2 regions of the Arthrobacter sp. 10T419 genome follow, and region 1 is predicted to be linked to the other one. Evidence: riboswitches for the same ligand, from Rfam matches in the RefSeq annotation. Region 1 holds a riboswitch; the other holds the start of a gene.
The links. A riboswitch is a leader RNA that binds a small molecule or an ion and turns the genes downstream of it on or off. The one in region 1 is predicted to bind cyclic di-AMP.
Positions count from the first base shown of each region.

Region 2: linked by a shared signal. The riboswitch ahead of AC1DBD_RS09330 (NlpC/P60 family protein) and the one ahead of AC1DBD_RS15765 (aggregation-promoting factor C-terminal-like domain-containing protein) in region 1 are both predicted to bind cyclic di-AMP.

Region 1 covers NZ_JBFTHF010000010.1:91,592-98,545, reverse strand. The annotation lists gene AC1DBD_RS15770 (glycosyltransferase family 39 protein) at 1-823, shown strand, start outside; cyclic di-AMP (ydaO/yuaA leader) riboswitch at 1,059-1,239, shown strand; gene AC1DBD_RS15765 (aggregation-promoting factor C-terminal-like domain-containing protein) at 1,238-1,960, shown strand; gene AC1DBD_RS15760 (VOC family protein) at 2,094-2,471, opposite strand; gene upp (uracil phosphoribosyltransferase) at 2,569-3,204, opposite strand; gene AC1DBD_RS15750 (phosphatase PAP2 family protein) at 3,229-4,044, opposite strand; gene AC1DBD_RS15745 (nucleoside deaminase) at 4,144-4,647, shown strand; gene AC1DBD_RS15740 (DNA glycosylase AlkZ-like family protein) at 4,707-5,948, opposite strand; gene AC1DBD_RS15735 (glycosyltransferase) at 6,029-6,954, opposite strand, start outside.
Region 2 covers NZ_JBFTHF010000004.1:97,539-104,492, forward strand. The annotation lists gene AC1DBD_RS09325 (M23 family metallopeptidase) at 1-679, shown strand, start outside; cyclic di-AMP (ydaO/yuaA leader) riboswitch at 826-984, shown strand; gene AC1DBD_RS09330 (NlpC/P60 family protein) at 1,248-2,012, shown strand; gene AC1DBD_RS09335 (HNH endonuclease) at 2,256-2,756, shown strand; gene mobA (molybdenum cofactor guanylyltransferase) at 2,847-3,557, shown strand; gene AC1DBD_RS09345 (DUF6457 domain-containing protein) at 3,541-3,828, shown strand; gene AC1DBD_RS09350 (molybdopterin-binding protein) at 3,825-5,330, shown strand; gene fdhD (formate dehydrogenase accessory sulfurtransferase FdhD) at 5,418-6,302, shown strand; gene AC1DBD_RS09360 (alpha-mannosidase) at 6,408-6,954, shown strand, end outside.

The DNA of each region.
Region 1 (6,954 bases):
CTATGCCGTGGCACTGGCCCCCGCCGTCGCGGCCCTGGTGGGCATCGGCTCGGCGGAACTGTGGCGCGGCCGGACCCACTGGCCCGCTCGGATGGTCCTGGCCGTGACGGTGTTGGCTGCCTCGGTCTGGTCCGCCGTGCTCCTGGGCCGCGACCCGGCATGGCTGCCCGGGCTCCGGGTGACCGCCGTCGTCCTGGGCGTGCTGGCCGCCGCGGCGCTGCTGCTCCGGGTGGACAGCCTGGCGGCGCTCCCGGCCCGGCTCCGCAAAGCCGCTGCGGCCGGCGTCGTGGTCCTTTCGCTTCTGGCCGGCGGGCTCGGGACCACCGCCTGGACGCTGGCGACGGCGGCCCAGCCGCATTCGGGGTCAATCCCCACCTCCGGGCCCACCGCGTCCGCGATGGGCGGCGGCTTCGGGGCGGCCGGCAGGCCGGACGGCGGGATCGCCGGTTCCAGCGGCGCGGCCGCCGGCGGTCCCGGCGGACCCGGCACGGATACGGCGTCGGCTGAGCTGACAGCGTTGCTGAAGTCCTCCGGCGCCAAATGGTCCGGGATTGTCTCCGGCGCCACCCAGGCCGCCAGCCTGGAACTCGCCACCGGCACCAATGTGATCGCGCTGGGCGGCTGGAACGGCGGCGACCCGTACCCCACGCTCGCGCAGTTCCAAGCGATGGTGGACCGCGGCGAGATCGGCTACTTCATCTCCGGCGGCACGGGCGGCCCGGGCGGGGGCCGCGGCGGCAACTCCGAGGTCGCCAGCTGGGTCGCGGCCAACTACCAGGCCCAGACCGTGGGGAACGCCACCGTGTACACGCTGGCGAAGTAGGCTCCTCTCCCCCGCTTGCCTCCGTCTCCGGCGCGCCGTTTCGACGGTTCCGTGCCCGCTCGATGCTTACCGGCGTCGAGCGGGCACGGAACCGTCGAAACGGGCACCCACGCGGCGGCCGTGAAGGCAAGACGCCGCTCCGCAGCAGGGGCCAGCCGTTACCTAAATGTGACATCTGATTGAAAGTCCGGTACCGTTTTAGGGTGCGGCCATCGATCTGGCCGCGTGTCCGGGCTGACGCCAAACTCTGCCGCTACCCGGATTCCCATGGACCAGGCAGAGACGGGGAACCCAGAGTTCCCGGGCATTCTGCATCCATGCACCCTTGGGGTTAAGCCGCCACGTCGAGATTCCGTGCGGCCGGATTTCGCATCCGAACCCGACAGCTAACTCCGTAGGCGTTGAGAGGCGAACATGACTGAAATCAAGGCACCCACGCGCCCAGAAGGCGCTAAACGCACGTCCGACGCCGAGCGCGCGCGCCACCGCGCCGAGCCGGCGAAGCACACTTCGAGCCCGTCCCGGCCCCGTGCCCGGACCAATGGCAAGCGCGCCGCCGTCGTAGCCACCGCTTTCGCCGTCCTGCTGGGGGCAGGGGCCGCGGGCCAGGCCTCCGGCACTGCCGCGCATACGGCCGAAGCGTCGAAAGACACTGCCGCGTCCCTGCAGACCCTGGACTTCGAACGCGTCGGCAGCAACACGCCCACCTCGCCCGCCCCGATGAGCGTGGAGGCCCAGGCCTCCAAAATCAAGCCCGCCAAGGCCCCGGCGGCCAAGGCGCCGGCTCCGGCTGCCAAGGCGCCTGCTCCCGCGAAGCCGGTCGCCATTGACGACCCCGCCGGTGCGCAGGCCTACGCCGCCTCTCAGCTGCCCGCCCACGGCTGGGCCCCGAGCGAGATGCAGTGCCTGATGAAGTTGTGGACCAGGGAGTCCGACTGGAAGACCACGGCTACCAACGCCAGCAGCGGCGCTTACGGCGTGGTCCAGTCGCTGCCCGCCGAAAAGATGGCCAGCGCCGGCGCCGATTACCGGACCAACTACCGGACCCAGATCAACTGGGGACTGCAGTACGTGCAGGACCGCTACGGTTCACCGTGCGGCGCCCTGAACTTCCACTACGCGAACAACTGGTACTAAGCGCGGCCGAGGCTGCAAGCCATGAGTGAGGCCCCGGATCTTGGGATCCGGGGCCTCACGTGCGCCTGCCGCGTGCGCCTGCCGCCGCGCCGCCTTCGGAATACGGGCCGCGCTACGGAACCGCGCCGCCGCGCTAGCCGTTCGGACGGTTGGGGATGTACTGCACCCCCCATTTGTTACCGTCGGGATCGGCGAAGTAGACGAAATGCCCCCAGTCCTGGACATCGATGTCGCTGACGTCCACACCGTTGTCCTTGAGTTGCTGGTGCGCCGCCTGGATGTCGCTGACGACCAGCTGCAGGCCGGGGGCGGTGCCGGGCGGGGCGTCGTTGAGGCCCTCGCCGATCGCGATCGAGCACCCGGAACCCGGCGGGGTCAGCTGGACGAAACGGATGCCTGGCGTGGGCCGTTCGTCGTAGTCGGCGTTGAAGCCGACCTTGTTCACATAGAAGTCCTTGGCCCGGTCCACATCCGACACGGGGACAAACACGAGTTCAAGTTTCCAGTCCATGGGCACAGGCTAGTCCCGGACGCCTTACGCCGGAACCCTTGACCGCGGGGACGTTTCAACCGCCCTACCCGCGAGGGGCAGCGGTGCACGCCGGCGGCTAGACCGCGATGCCGTACAGGCGGTCTCCGGCGTCGCCCAGCCCGGGCACAATGTACGACTTTTCATTGAGCTTCTCGTCGATGGAGGCCAGCACGATGGTCACGTTGGCGTCCGAGAGCTCTTCTTCCAGCTTGGCCAGGCCCTCCGGGGCGGCCAGCAGGCAGATGCAGGTGACGTCCGAGGCGCCGCGCTTGAAGAGGAACTTGATCGCCTCGCGCAGGGTGCCGCCGGTGGCGAGCATCGGGTCCAGGACGAAGATCTGCCGGTCTGTCAGGTTCTCCGGGAGGCGCTCGGCGTAGGTGATGATGTCAAGGGTCTCTTCGTCCCGGGCCATGCCCAGGAAGCCTACCTCGGCGGTGGGCACCAGCTTGGTCATGCCCTCCAGCATGCCGAGACCGGCGCGCAGGATCGGAACCACCAGCGGGGTGGGCTTGGTGAAAGCCGTGCCGACGGTGGTGCTGACCGGCGTCTCGATGGTCACCGGCTCGGTGCGGACGTCCCGGGTTGCCTCATAGGCCAGGAGCGTGACGAGCTCCTCGGTGAGCTGGCGGAAGACCGGGGACGGGGTGTTCTTGTCCCGCAGAACGGTGAGTTTATGGGCGACCAGCGGGTGGTCGACAACGAGAGTGCGCATGGGTCAAAACTACCACCCGGACCTTCAGGACCGTCCCGCGGGGTCCGGGGTATCGGCGTCGGCGGTCCGCTCCGCGGTGCTGCCCTTGCGGCCGCGGGCGGGGGCGCCGTCGCGCAGGTGCGCATCGTTGTCGAACGTCGGCGCGGGGCCGGTGTGTTCCCGGTGCCGCAGCACATGGAACAGCCTGTGGGCCAGGATCACGATCCCCACCCAGCCCAGCCCCAGGGCCCAGCCGAAGATCACATCGGTCATCCAGTGATGGCCCAGGAAGACGCGGCTCATGCCCATCGCAAGGATGAAGATTGCACCCGCGGTGATCAAACCGACGCGGGCTATGGTGCGTCTGACTTGCAGGCAGGCGAGGTAGACCACGAGCCCGATTACCACGGTGGTGTTCAGCGTGTGGCCGCTGGGGAACGACGGCGACGTCTCGTAAGGCGGCACCGCGTCCGCGAAGTCGGGGCGGGCCCGGCCGATCAGTTTCTTGCCCACCGTCGTAGCGGTGATCGACACCGCGGCGGCTCCGCCGATCAGGATGAGCGGCCGCCAGGTCCGCGAGACCCAGATCAGCCATGCCGTCAGGATGCTGGCCAGGATCGGCATGCCGATTCCACCGCCAATATTGGTGAACCCGGTGACGAACGCGTCCAGGCCGGGACTGCGCAGCTGTTGCATGAACCCCAGCGTGGGCTTGTCGAGGCTTGCCAGGCCGGCGTCGTCCACGACGTTGTCGTAGACTTCCGCGCTCGTCAGCGCCAGGGCGACGACGACGACGCCGCCGATCAGCATGGTGATCCACAGTGCGGCATAGGGCACCACCCACTTTCCCCAGCGCCGCATCAGCCAGCTCTCAGTCTTGGTGCTCAATGCCCTCTCCCGACTTCCCGGTGCACCCGCTTAAGTGCACAGCTTGCTTAGGGTCGAAACTATCATTGAGCCATGACTACCCCCGAGCCACGCCATGCGGAATGGATGGGCCTGGCCCTTGCCGAGGCGCGCCGGGCGCTGGCCACCGAGGACGTGCCGATCGGCGCCGTCGTGATCGGACCGGACGGCTCGGTGCTCGGTGCCGGGCGCAACGAGCGGGAGGCACTCGGGGACCCGACGGCGCACGCCGAGATGGTGGCGATCCGGGAGGCCGCGGCCCGGCTGCGCGAGCGGCGGGCGCTGGAGGGCGCAGCCGACGACGGCTGGCGGCTGGAAGACTGCACCCTGGTGGTGACGTTGGAGCCGTGCGCCATGTGCGCCGGCGCCGTGGTGCTGGCGCGGATTCCGCGGGTGGTCTTCGGCGCGTGGGACGAGAAGGCCGGGGCCGCCGGCTCCGTGTTCGACATTCTCCGCGAGCGCCGGTTGAACCATTGGGTGGAGGTGTACGCCGGGGTCCGGGAGCAGGAGTGCGGCGGGTTGCTGCGGGATTTCTTCGCCGGCCACCGCGGCGCCTGACGCTGCCGCTCCGGCGGCTGCCCCCAACAGCGAGCCGGCCCCCATAACGCGGCGGTGAGCTACCGCTCGGCGGTGGCCGTCGTGGACGCCCGCAGCGCGTCGATCCGCTTCTGCCGGGAGGCGGGCGAGTCCAGGCTGAAGGCGCGGAAATCGCCCAGGTCCTCCTTGATCCAGGCCTCCACCTCGGCGATCCGCCGGGTCACGGCCGGCGTGGGCGTGCCGAACACCCAGGCGGCGATCTTCTCCCGGCCCGGGTCGTACTGCCACAAACCGATGATCCTGCCGCGGTCGAAGATGGGATGGTCCGGCAGGTCGGCCTGCAGCGCTAGCGGACCCAGCGCCTTTTTATCCTGGTCCTCCCCGGCCAGCAGCTCCCCCGCGTTCCGGCGCAGCAGCACCAGCGAATCAGTTCCGGCGAGCAGTTGGATCTGTTCCTCGGCCGGTTCTTCGAAGGCGGCGAGTCGTTCGACGTCGTCGGGCAGCATCCAGAGCGGGTCTCCGCCGGCGGCGGCGGGGACCTCGACGGCGTCGACGGCGGCGAGCGCCGCCTTGCTCTGCGCGACCGTGAAGCCGGTGAACCACTGCGACTGTTTGAAGGTGGCTCCTCCGGTCCAGCCAAGGTACCGCCGGATCAGCTCGGCGCGGACTTCATCGTCACTGAGCGTGCTCGGCGGCAGCCCCCAGGGCTCGTAGGCGTAGCGCTGCTGGTCCAGCCGGCCATTGGCAGGGACCCGGCGGATCCGCCCGTCCGCTTGCAGGATGCCCAGCGCCGTGGGCAGCGTGGTGGTGACGCCCTTTTTCTTGCCCTCCTCGCCGAGGTTGCGGACCGAATCGCCGAGTTCATCCTTGAGCTGCCGCGGGTCCAGCGGCACCCCGGCCTCGGCAAGGGCGTGCAGCACTTGCTCCTCAAGCAGGGCAATTTCGCCGCGGTCCACGCCGAGCCGGCCGACGACCTTGAAGCCGGCCTCGGCGGCGTCCCGTCCCAGCCGCAGCGCCCAGCCGAAGTCGTCCGCGCCCAGCACGTAGGTGCAGCCGCGCGCCGTCGGGAGTTCCAGGATCCGGTGCGCCAGGACGTCCCGGTCCACTTGAGAGCGCCGGATGCCGGCCCGGGCGAAGAGCGTGAGGTACGGGTTGGCCCCGCCAACGGACCGTGCCCAGCCGGCCCGGGCGAACACCTGTTCCGCAGTGCACCCCGCCAGCGAGCCGTCCAGGCCCTGCCGGTGCCACGACCAGGCGCGGAGCCGCTCGGGCGTGAGGCTTTCCGCGGGCGGCAGTTGCACGGTCATGGGCTCGGTAGTCATGGGGTCATTCTCCACCCGCTTGGCCCAAGTAGCTCGCAATAGTTGTCGTTATGAGCCCTCAAAACGACAACTAGCGCGGGTTAGTTAGGTGGGCCGGCCGCGGCCAGGACGGCCAGCACGGCCCGCGCCGTGGCGTCCCAGCCGGGAAGGTGCTCCCGTGCGGCCCGGGCGGCGGCCCGCCATTCGGCGCGGAGGGCCGGTTCGGTGAGCCAGCGGCGCAGCGGGGCTGCCAGCGGTGCCGGATCTTCGCCGAGTGCGACGGCGGCGCCCGGCAGGGCCGGCGCTCCCGCTGCGGGAGTGCCTGCTGCTCCGGGAGTGCCGGCCGCGAGCGCCTCCACGGCGCCGGTTCCCTCCCGGACGATCACCGGCACGCCGCGGGCCAGGGATTCGGTGACCACCAGCCCATAGGTCTCGGCCCGGGAAATGAGCAGGCTGAGGTCAGCGGCCTCCCATTCGGCGGCCAGGTCGGCTCCGCGCAGCTCGCCGGGTAGCCGGACGCGGTCCGTCAGGCCGAGGCGCTCCGATTCCTGCCGGAGCAGGGCGGCGTAGGCGGGATCCGCGGTGTCCGAACCGGCAAGGGATGCTGTCCAGGCCAGGTCCATGAGCTCCGAGAGGGCGCGCAGCAGCAGCAGCTGGTCCTTGTTGGGCAGCAGCGCGGCCAGTGCGAGGAGGTGGGGCGGCTCGGAACCGGCCGCGGACGGTGCCGCCTCGGTGCCGGGAAGCGCGACGCTGATTCGAGCCAAGCCGCCCAGGCCGTGCCGTTCCTGCAGGCCCGCCGCGGCGGAGGTGCTGGTGCAGATAACGCCGGCCGCGGCCTGCAGCGCGCGGTGTTCCAGTTCCGGATGCGTCCCCAGCGGCATGTGCAGCAGGATCCAGGCCGGCGCCCCGGCAGCCGCCGCGGCTTCGAGCTCGTCCGGCGCCCCGCAGGCCACCAGACCGTCCACGAGCGTGACATGGCCGGCGTCGGACTCGGCAAGCAGGCGGCCGAACCGCTGCCGGTCCGCTG
Region 2 (6,954 bases), on a different contig from region 1:
GGTAACAGACTTCGCCGCTGTCAGCGGCGTGGGGCAGAAGGCAGGCATTGCCCTGGCCGCCACGGGTTTGGTCCTCACCGTTACAGTTCCGGCCACCGGCCCCGTGATGGCCACCGATGCGGCCAGGTCCGGTTCGGTTTCCGCGGCGGCCCAGCCCGAGGTCAAGGCCCCGGCCGCCGAGATCAACTTCAACCGCACGGCCGTCACCACCAAGGGTGACCCGGACAGCAAGCTCAAGCAGTTGCTGAGCGCGCAGTCCGTCGGCAGCATCACCCGGGCAGCCTCCGCGGGCAGCCTCGGGGCGCCGCTGGATTCCATGGTCACGGCCTCGCCGTTCGGCTACCGGGTCAGTCCCATCACGGGAGCCGTCGGGGAATTCCACCGGGGCCAGGACTACGCGGCCCAGTGCGGCACTCCTGTACATGCCGCCGCGAGCGGCACCGTAACCTTTTCCGGCTGGCACCCCTACGGGGGCGGCAACCGGGTCGTGATCGACCATGGCAACGGCCTGGAGACCACGTACAACCACTTGTCGTCCTCCGACGTCCACGTGGGCCAGCAGGTCTCACGTGGCGATGTGGTGGCGATGAGCGGGACCACCGGCGCCTCCACCGGCTGCCACCTCCACTTCGAGGTGATGGTCAACGGGGAAGTTGTTGACCCGCTCGGCTGGCTTTAGCCAAGCCGAGGGACCACTCGCATTTCTGTGACACGCCGTGATCTGAATGTGACATTGAGTCCCAACTGCTGTACCGTATGAAGCACGCCAACTTCTCCGAAGTTGGCGCTCTTGAGTGGATTGCCTAACTCTGCCACCGCTCAAGGTCCGTTCGCATGACATCGTCTGGCAGGGGCGGGGGAACCAATTTTGGTCTTCGCAAGAAGACCTTGGGGTTAAGTCGCAAAGCTTCCCAGGAAGCAGCGCGGCCGGGTGACTCCCATCCGAATCCGACAGCTCACCTCGTAGGCATTGGGAGAGGCTACTTTCGTGTCTTCACGCCACAATGCTGCGCGTTCTCGCGCTGGCGAGGCTCAGTTGAGCCCGCTGAATTCCATGCTCCGTGCCGCCCTTGCCGGCGCCCGGACTGGATCACACAACGCAGTTCCCGCTTTTGGCGCGTCTTCGCAGTACACCCTTCGCTAAGAAACCCGTTTCGGGGCGATCCGGCGTACCCCCAAGATGCCGGAGCGTCCTCAGTCCCGCCTGCAAGCAGCGCGGACCCAAGGATCACGAAAGAGAGAACTGAATGACTACTCGTGCAACCATTGCACGCCACCGCGCGGAGGTCACCAAGACCAACTCGCTGGCTGTCATTGCTAAGGCCGTCGGCGACAACGCCGGTGGTATGGGTCGCCAGGCCGCGGTTATCGCTGCAGCCTCCGGCCTGGTCCTGACCAGCGGTATCGCAGCCAACGCTGCCGAGACCAACGTTCAGCGTGAATCGACTTCCGCTTCGGCCATGGAAGTACAGTCCAACGCACCGGCCACGATCTCCGCGGCCTCCAGCATCGCGATCTCCTACGAGAAGCCTGCTGTCACCACCGCGCCGGCTCCGGTTGTCGAGGCGGCCAAGCCCGTCGTCAACGTCCAGGAAGCGGACACCGCCGTCACCGGTACCGGAACTGGTACCGGCACCGCGGTCACCGCATCGCTGGCCACCAAGGCTCCGGCCGCCGTCAGCGGCATGGGCGCTTCGATCGCCGCTGCTGCCTACGCACAGATCGGTGTCTCCCAGGACTGCACCATGCTGGCCACCAACGCGCTGGCCGCAGTCGGCGTCCACTACCACGGCTGGCCGGCGGGTTACCTGTCCTTGGGCCGCACCGTGAGCGCCGCCGAGGCCCAGCCGGGCGACCTCGCCTACTACCAGAACGGCGGCATGGGCATGGCCCACATCGCCGTTTACGTCGGCAACGGCATGGCCGTCCATGGCGGCTGGAACGGCGGCACCACCGCGCTGTACAGCGTCAACGTGGGCTCCGGCCCGGTCTTCATCCGCGTCGGCGGCTAGGACTTAGGCGCGTCTAACGCCTGAAGCTTTGTGAAGGACCCCTGCCCTCGCGGCAGGGGTCCTTTGCAGTTTGCGGCTCGCTCGCGCCCGACCGCCGAGGCGCGGCCAGGAAGCCCGGCAAAGAAAAATTCGGCAATCCGGGCCTTCGGTGTTTACTCTTGTGGTGTCGATCCATAGCCCGACCATGCACAGGGCAGCCGGCCCTCGTGCCCCTGGCGGGTGCGGCCGTGAAGAGGTATGCGGATGCGCACTCTCGTTCTGAATGCTGGATATGAACCGCTGGCGGTAGTCACCTTCCGCCGGGCGCTGGTGCTTGTACTGACCGGGAAGGCCAGCGTGGTGGCCGAGGGGGATGAGCCCGTGGTGGGTCCGCAGGATATCCTCGGCCGACCGACGGTGATCCTGCTTAACCGGTACATCAGGCCGCGCTACAACACCCTGACGGCCGTGAGCCGCAGGGGAGTGCTCCGCAGGGACAACCACCGTTGCGCCTACTGCGGCAAGGCTGCCCACACCATCGACCATGTCCACCCCAAGTCGCGGGGCGGGGCGGATTCCTGGGAGAACCTGGTGGCGGCCTGCCTGCGCTGCAACAACGCCAAGGGAGACCACACGCCCGCCGAAATGGGCTGGAAGCTGGGCTTCGTTCCCGGGCCGCCGAAGGGCACGATCTGGCAGATCAAGGAACTGGAGAAGCCGACGCCCGCCTGGGATCCGTTCCTGCTCCCCGAAAAGGCGCACTAGGCAGGCGCACCGGGCAGGCGCACTGAGCAGGCGCACCGGCGTCGCGGGCTGACCCGGCCGCGGTGAGGCCGATGCGGCTAGGCTGGGCTGGTGGAATTCGACGCTGTTGTACTCGCCGGGGGCCGGTCCGCCAGGCTTGGCGGCGTACCCAAGGCCCTGCTGACGGTCGACGGCGGCACCCTGCTAAGTCGGTCACTGCAGGCTGCCCGGGGCGCCCGCCGGACCGTCGTCGTCGGCCCCGACCCCGGCGACCTCCCACCAGATGTGCTCGGCTGCCGCGAGGACCCGCCGTTTGGCGGACCCGCCGCCGCGATTGCCGCCGGCCTTTCCGCCCTGGCCGCCGTTGGGCGCGGCGAGCCCACCGCAGCCGGCGCGGCCTCGCTGACCCTCGTGCTGGCCTGCGACATGCCCCGCGTGGCCGACGCCGTCCGCGCCTTGCTCGACGCACTGGCTGATGTCCTCGCCAATGCCCCGGGTGACGCCGCGGCCGGCCCCGTCGACGGGTTCGTGGCCGTTTCGGCGGACGGCCGCCTGCAACCCCTCGTGGGACTTTATGGCACGGCCGCGCTAGAACGCGCCGTCGCCGACGCGGCGCGGCGGAACGCCCTCGAGGGGGGCTCAGTGTTCTCCCTCCTTGCTAGTCTTGAGCTGCGGCAGGTTCCGGTTCCGTCGGGTTCCACCGATGATGTGGACACTTGGGACGACGCCTCCGCCATGGGGGTGTCCACGCCCGGTCCGGGCCAGTCCGGGGCGCTGGGGCCCAACTCAACTTTGGAGGCAAACGGTGAAGAGCCAGGATGAAACGCTTGAAGACTGGTGCCGTGCGCTGCTCCAGGCCCTTGAGCTCGAAGATGTCGAGATCGACATCAACGAAGTGCTGGGGCTGGCCGGTGTGGCCGCCCACTCCGTCGTCCGGCCGGCCGCGCCGCTGACCACCTTCATCGCCGGCTTCGCCGCCGGCCTGGCGTCCGGATCCGGCCAGGCGCCGGACAGCGTGTCAATGCAGGCCGCCATGGGCGTGGCCCGGAAGCTCGCCAAGGAGTACGCCGCCGCCGAGGCTTCCGGGGCATGACCCCGGAGCCCCCTGACGGCAGCAGCGGCGTCGAGGACGACGATTCCGTGTCCGAACCGTCCGCCGCGCCACCGGATGCCGACGCCTCCGTCGACAATAACGCCCACGACGACGATGACGCCGACGACGGCGCCGCGGCCGTCGCGGAGGCGCCGCACCGGCATCTCGCCCACAGCTGGCAGGAAGCCCGGCAACTGGCCTTCGACTGCGCCGTGCCCATCCCGTCCTCGCCCATTCCGCTCCGGCACGCCTTGGGCCGGACGCTGGCCGAGGACCTGACAGCACTGCATGACATGCCCCACTACGCCTCCTCCGCGATGGACGGCTGGGCGGTCAACGGCAGCGGCCCGTGGATCCTGGCCGAGCCGGGCCAGCGGCTGGCCCCGCACCAGGCGAGCCCGATCAACACCGGTGGACTGATCCCGCCGGGTGCGAAAGCCGTGCTCCGCAGCGAGAGCGGCGTCATCGCCCCGGACGAGGACGGGCTGCCGGTCCTGAAACTGGGCGGTGGCGCCAAGCCCGGGGAACCCCGCAACGGCGAACACATCCGCAAGGCCGCGGAGGAAGCCGCCGCCGGAGAGGTGCTGATCAAGGCCGGCGCCGTGCTCAACCCCGCGCACCTGGCCCTGGCCGCCCTCGCCGGTCACGACGCCCTGCCGGTCCTCGGCAAGGCGATGGTGCGGCTGGTGCTCACCGGCGCCGAAGTCGTCAGCACCGGCGTCCCAGCGCCGGGGGAGGTGCGGGACACGTTCGGGCCGCAGCTCGGCGCCGTCGTGGAAATGCTCGGCGGAATCTGCGCGGGCGAGGTCAAGATCGGGGACAGCGACGCCGATTGGCTCGCCGCGCTCGAAGACACCGAAGACACCGGCGCAGCTCACGATCCGGTGGGCGGCGCGGAGCCGGCCGGCGAGACACTCCCGGCCGACGTCGTGATCACCACAGGCGGCACCGGCCGCTCCGGCACTGACCATCTCAGGCGCACGGTTGCGGAATTGGGCGGCAGGCTGCTGATTGATGGCATCGCCATGCGCCCGGGCCATCCCGCGGTGCTGGCCGAACTGCCGGACGGGCGCTTCGTCATCGGGCTCCCCGGGAACCCGCTCGCCGCCATGATGGCGCTGTCCACGATTGGCGCCCCGCTGCTGGCCGCGCTGGGCCACGGGACGCCGCCGCCGGTGACGGAGGTGCCGTGCGGGACCATGATCGAGCCCGACCCCGGCCGGACCAGGCTGATGCCGTTCCGTATGCTGTACGGGATGGCATCGCCGGCGCACCACACCGGCCCGGGCATGATGCGGGGACTGGCGGCGGCCGACGGCATCCTGGTGGTCCCGCCGCACGGCGTCCAGCTGGGGGAGCCGGTCCCGGCGTTTGCCCTCCCGTGGGGAGCCGCGCTTCCGGAGCCCGCCCCCGCGAAGGCTGCCGCCAAACCGGCCACCAAGCGCACCGCCAGGAAGCCGGCACCGGAGGGTCCGGTTGACTGGAGCGGTCTGCTTGGCTGACGCCCGGACAGAGTTCATGATGGATTCAGGGGAGAGCCGCCGCAGCTGGCGGCCGAACCCGTACTTAACGCTGATGAGGAGTATCCGATGGGCCGCGTGACACAGCGCCGCAAGGTGCACAAATTTGTCCTGGACGGCTCGCCGCAGGCGCTCGAGTTCCCGGTCCGGCACCGGGAAGACGTGTTGGCGGTCGAGGAGCCGCTTGAGATCCGGCTGGGCAATCTGTCCTTTTCCGTCACGATGCGGACCCCGGGCAACGACTTCGACCTTGTTGCCGGGTTCCTGGTCTCGGAGGGCGTCATCTGGACGCCGGATCAACTCGTCTCGCTGCGCTTCTGCGCCGGCGAGGACGAGGACGGCATCCAGACCTTCAACGTCGTCGAAGCGCAGCTGCGCCCCGACGTCGTCCGGCCGGACACGGGGCGAAACTTCTTCACCTCCAGCTCCTGTGGGATCTGCGGCACCGACTCGATCGACGCCGTGCGCAAGTCCTCGCACTTCAGCCCGGCAGCGGACCCGCTGACCGTGCCGGTGGAGACCCTCGCCTCGCTGCCGGACCGGCTGAGGGAGGCCCAAACCGTTTTCGACGTCACCGGCGGCGTGCATGCGGCGGGACTCTTCCGGATTGCCGACGACGGCTCGGCCGAGCTGCTTTGCCTGCGCGAGGATGTGGGCCGGCACAACGCAGTGGACAAGGTGGTGGGCTGGGCGCTGCGCGAAGGCCTGCTGCCCTTGAGCGGGACCGTGCTCCAGGTTTCCGGCCGGGCATCCTTCGAACTGGTGCAGAAAGCCTCGCTGGCCGGGATCCCGGTGCTGGCCGCCGTCAGCGCGCCCTCCAGCCTGGCCGTCGAACTCGCCGAGGACAGCGGGATGACCCTGGCCGGGTTCAGCCGTGGCACCACCTTGAACGTCTACGCCGGCCACGAACGCGTGTCCATGCGGCAGTCATCGGCCAGCGGCGCCCCCGCTTAACAACGTTGGCTTAACCGAGGCGGCCGACGTAGATTTTATCCATCGACTGGACACAGGGGTCGACCACGACTTGGCAACACCGGCACCAGCGCGAAGAGGATCACATTGCACGACGACCGCCGTCTCACGGAAGTCCGGCTGGACCGCTTTCTGCGCGAACGCATCATCCCCGCCGTGTACCCGCGCCGGGTCCCGCTCACGCTAAGCAGCTGGGACGTTGCGGGGGAACCGGTCCCGGTACAGGATGCGCTGCGGCAGACGTTCGTCCCGCAGGATCAAGGGGCGGCGTGGGGACAGCCATGGAGCACCAAGTGGCTGCGCCTCCAGGGCGAGGTCCCCGACTCCTGGGGCAGCCGCGCGGACACCGCCGTCGAAATCCTGGTGGACCTCGGCTTCAGCGGTGACCTGCCCGGGTTCCAGTGCGAGGGTACGGCCTGGCGGGCCGACGGATCGGTAATCAAGGCGATCTCCCCGCGGAACCAGTACATCCCCCTCAAGCTGCTGGGCAGCGGCATGTCCGTGGACTTCTACGTCGAAGCCGCTGCGAACCCCGACCTCTCGCAGGGCTGGACCTTCGCAGCTACCCCTTACGGCGATAAGGCGACCGCCGGCACCGAGCCGCAGTACCGGCTGGGTCCGATCGTCATCGCCG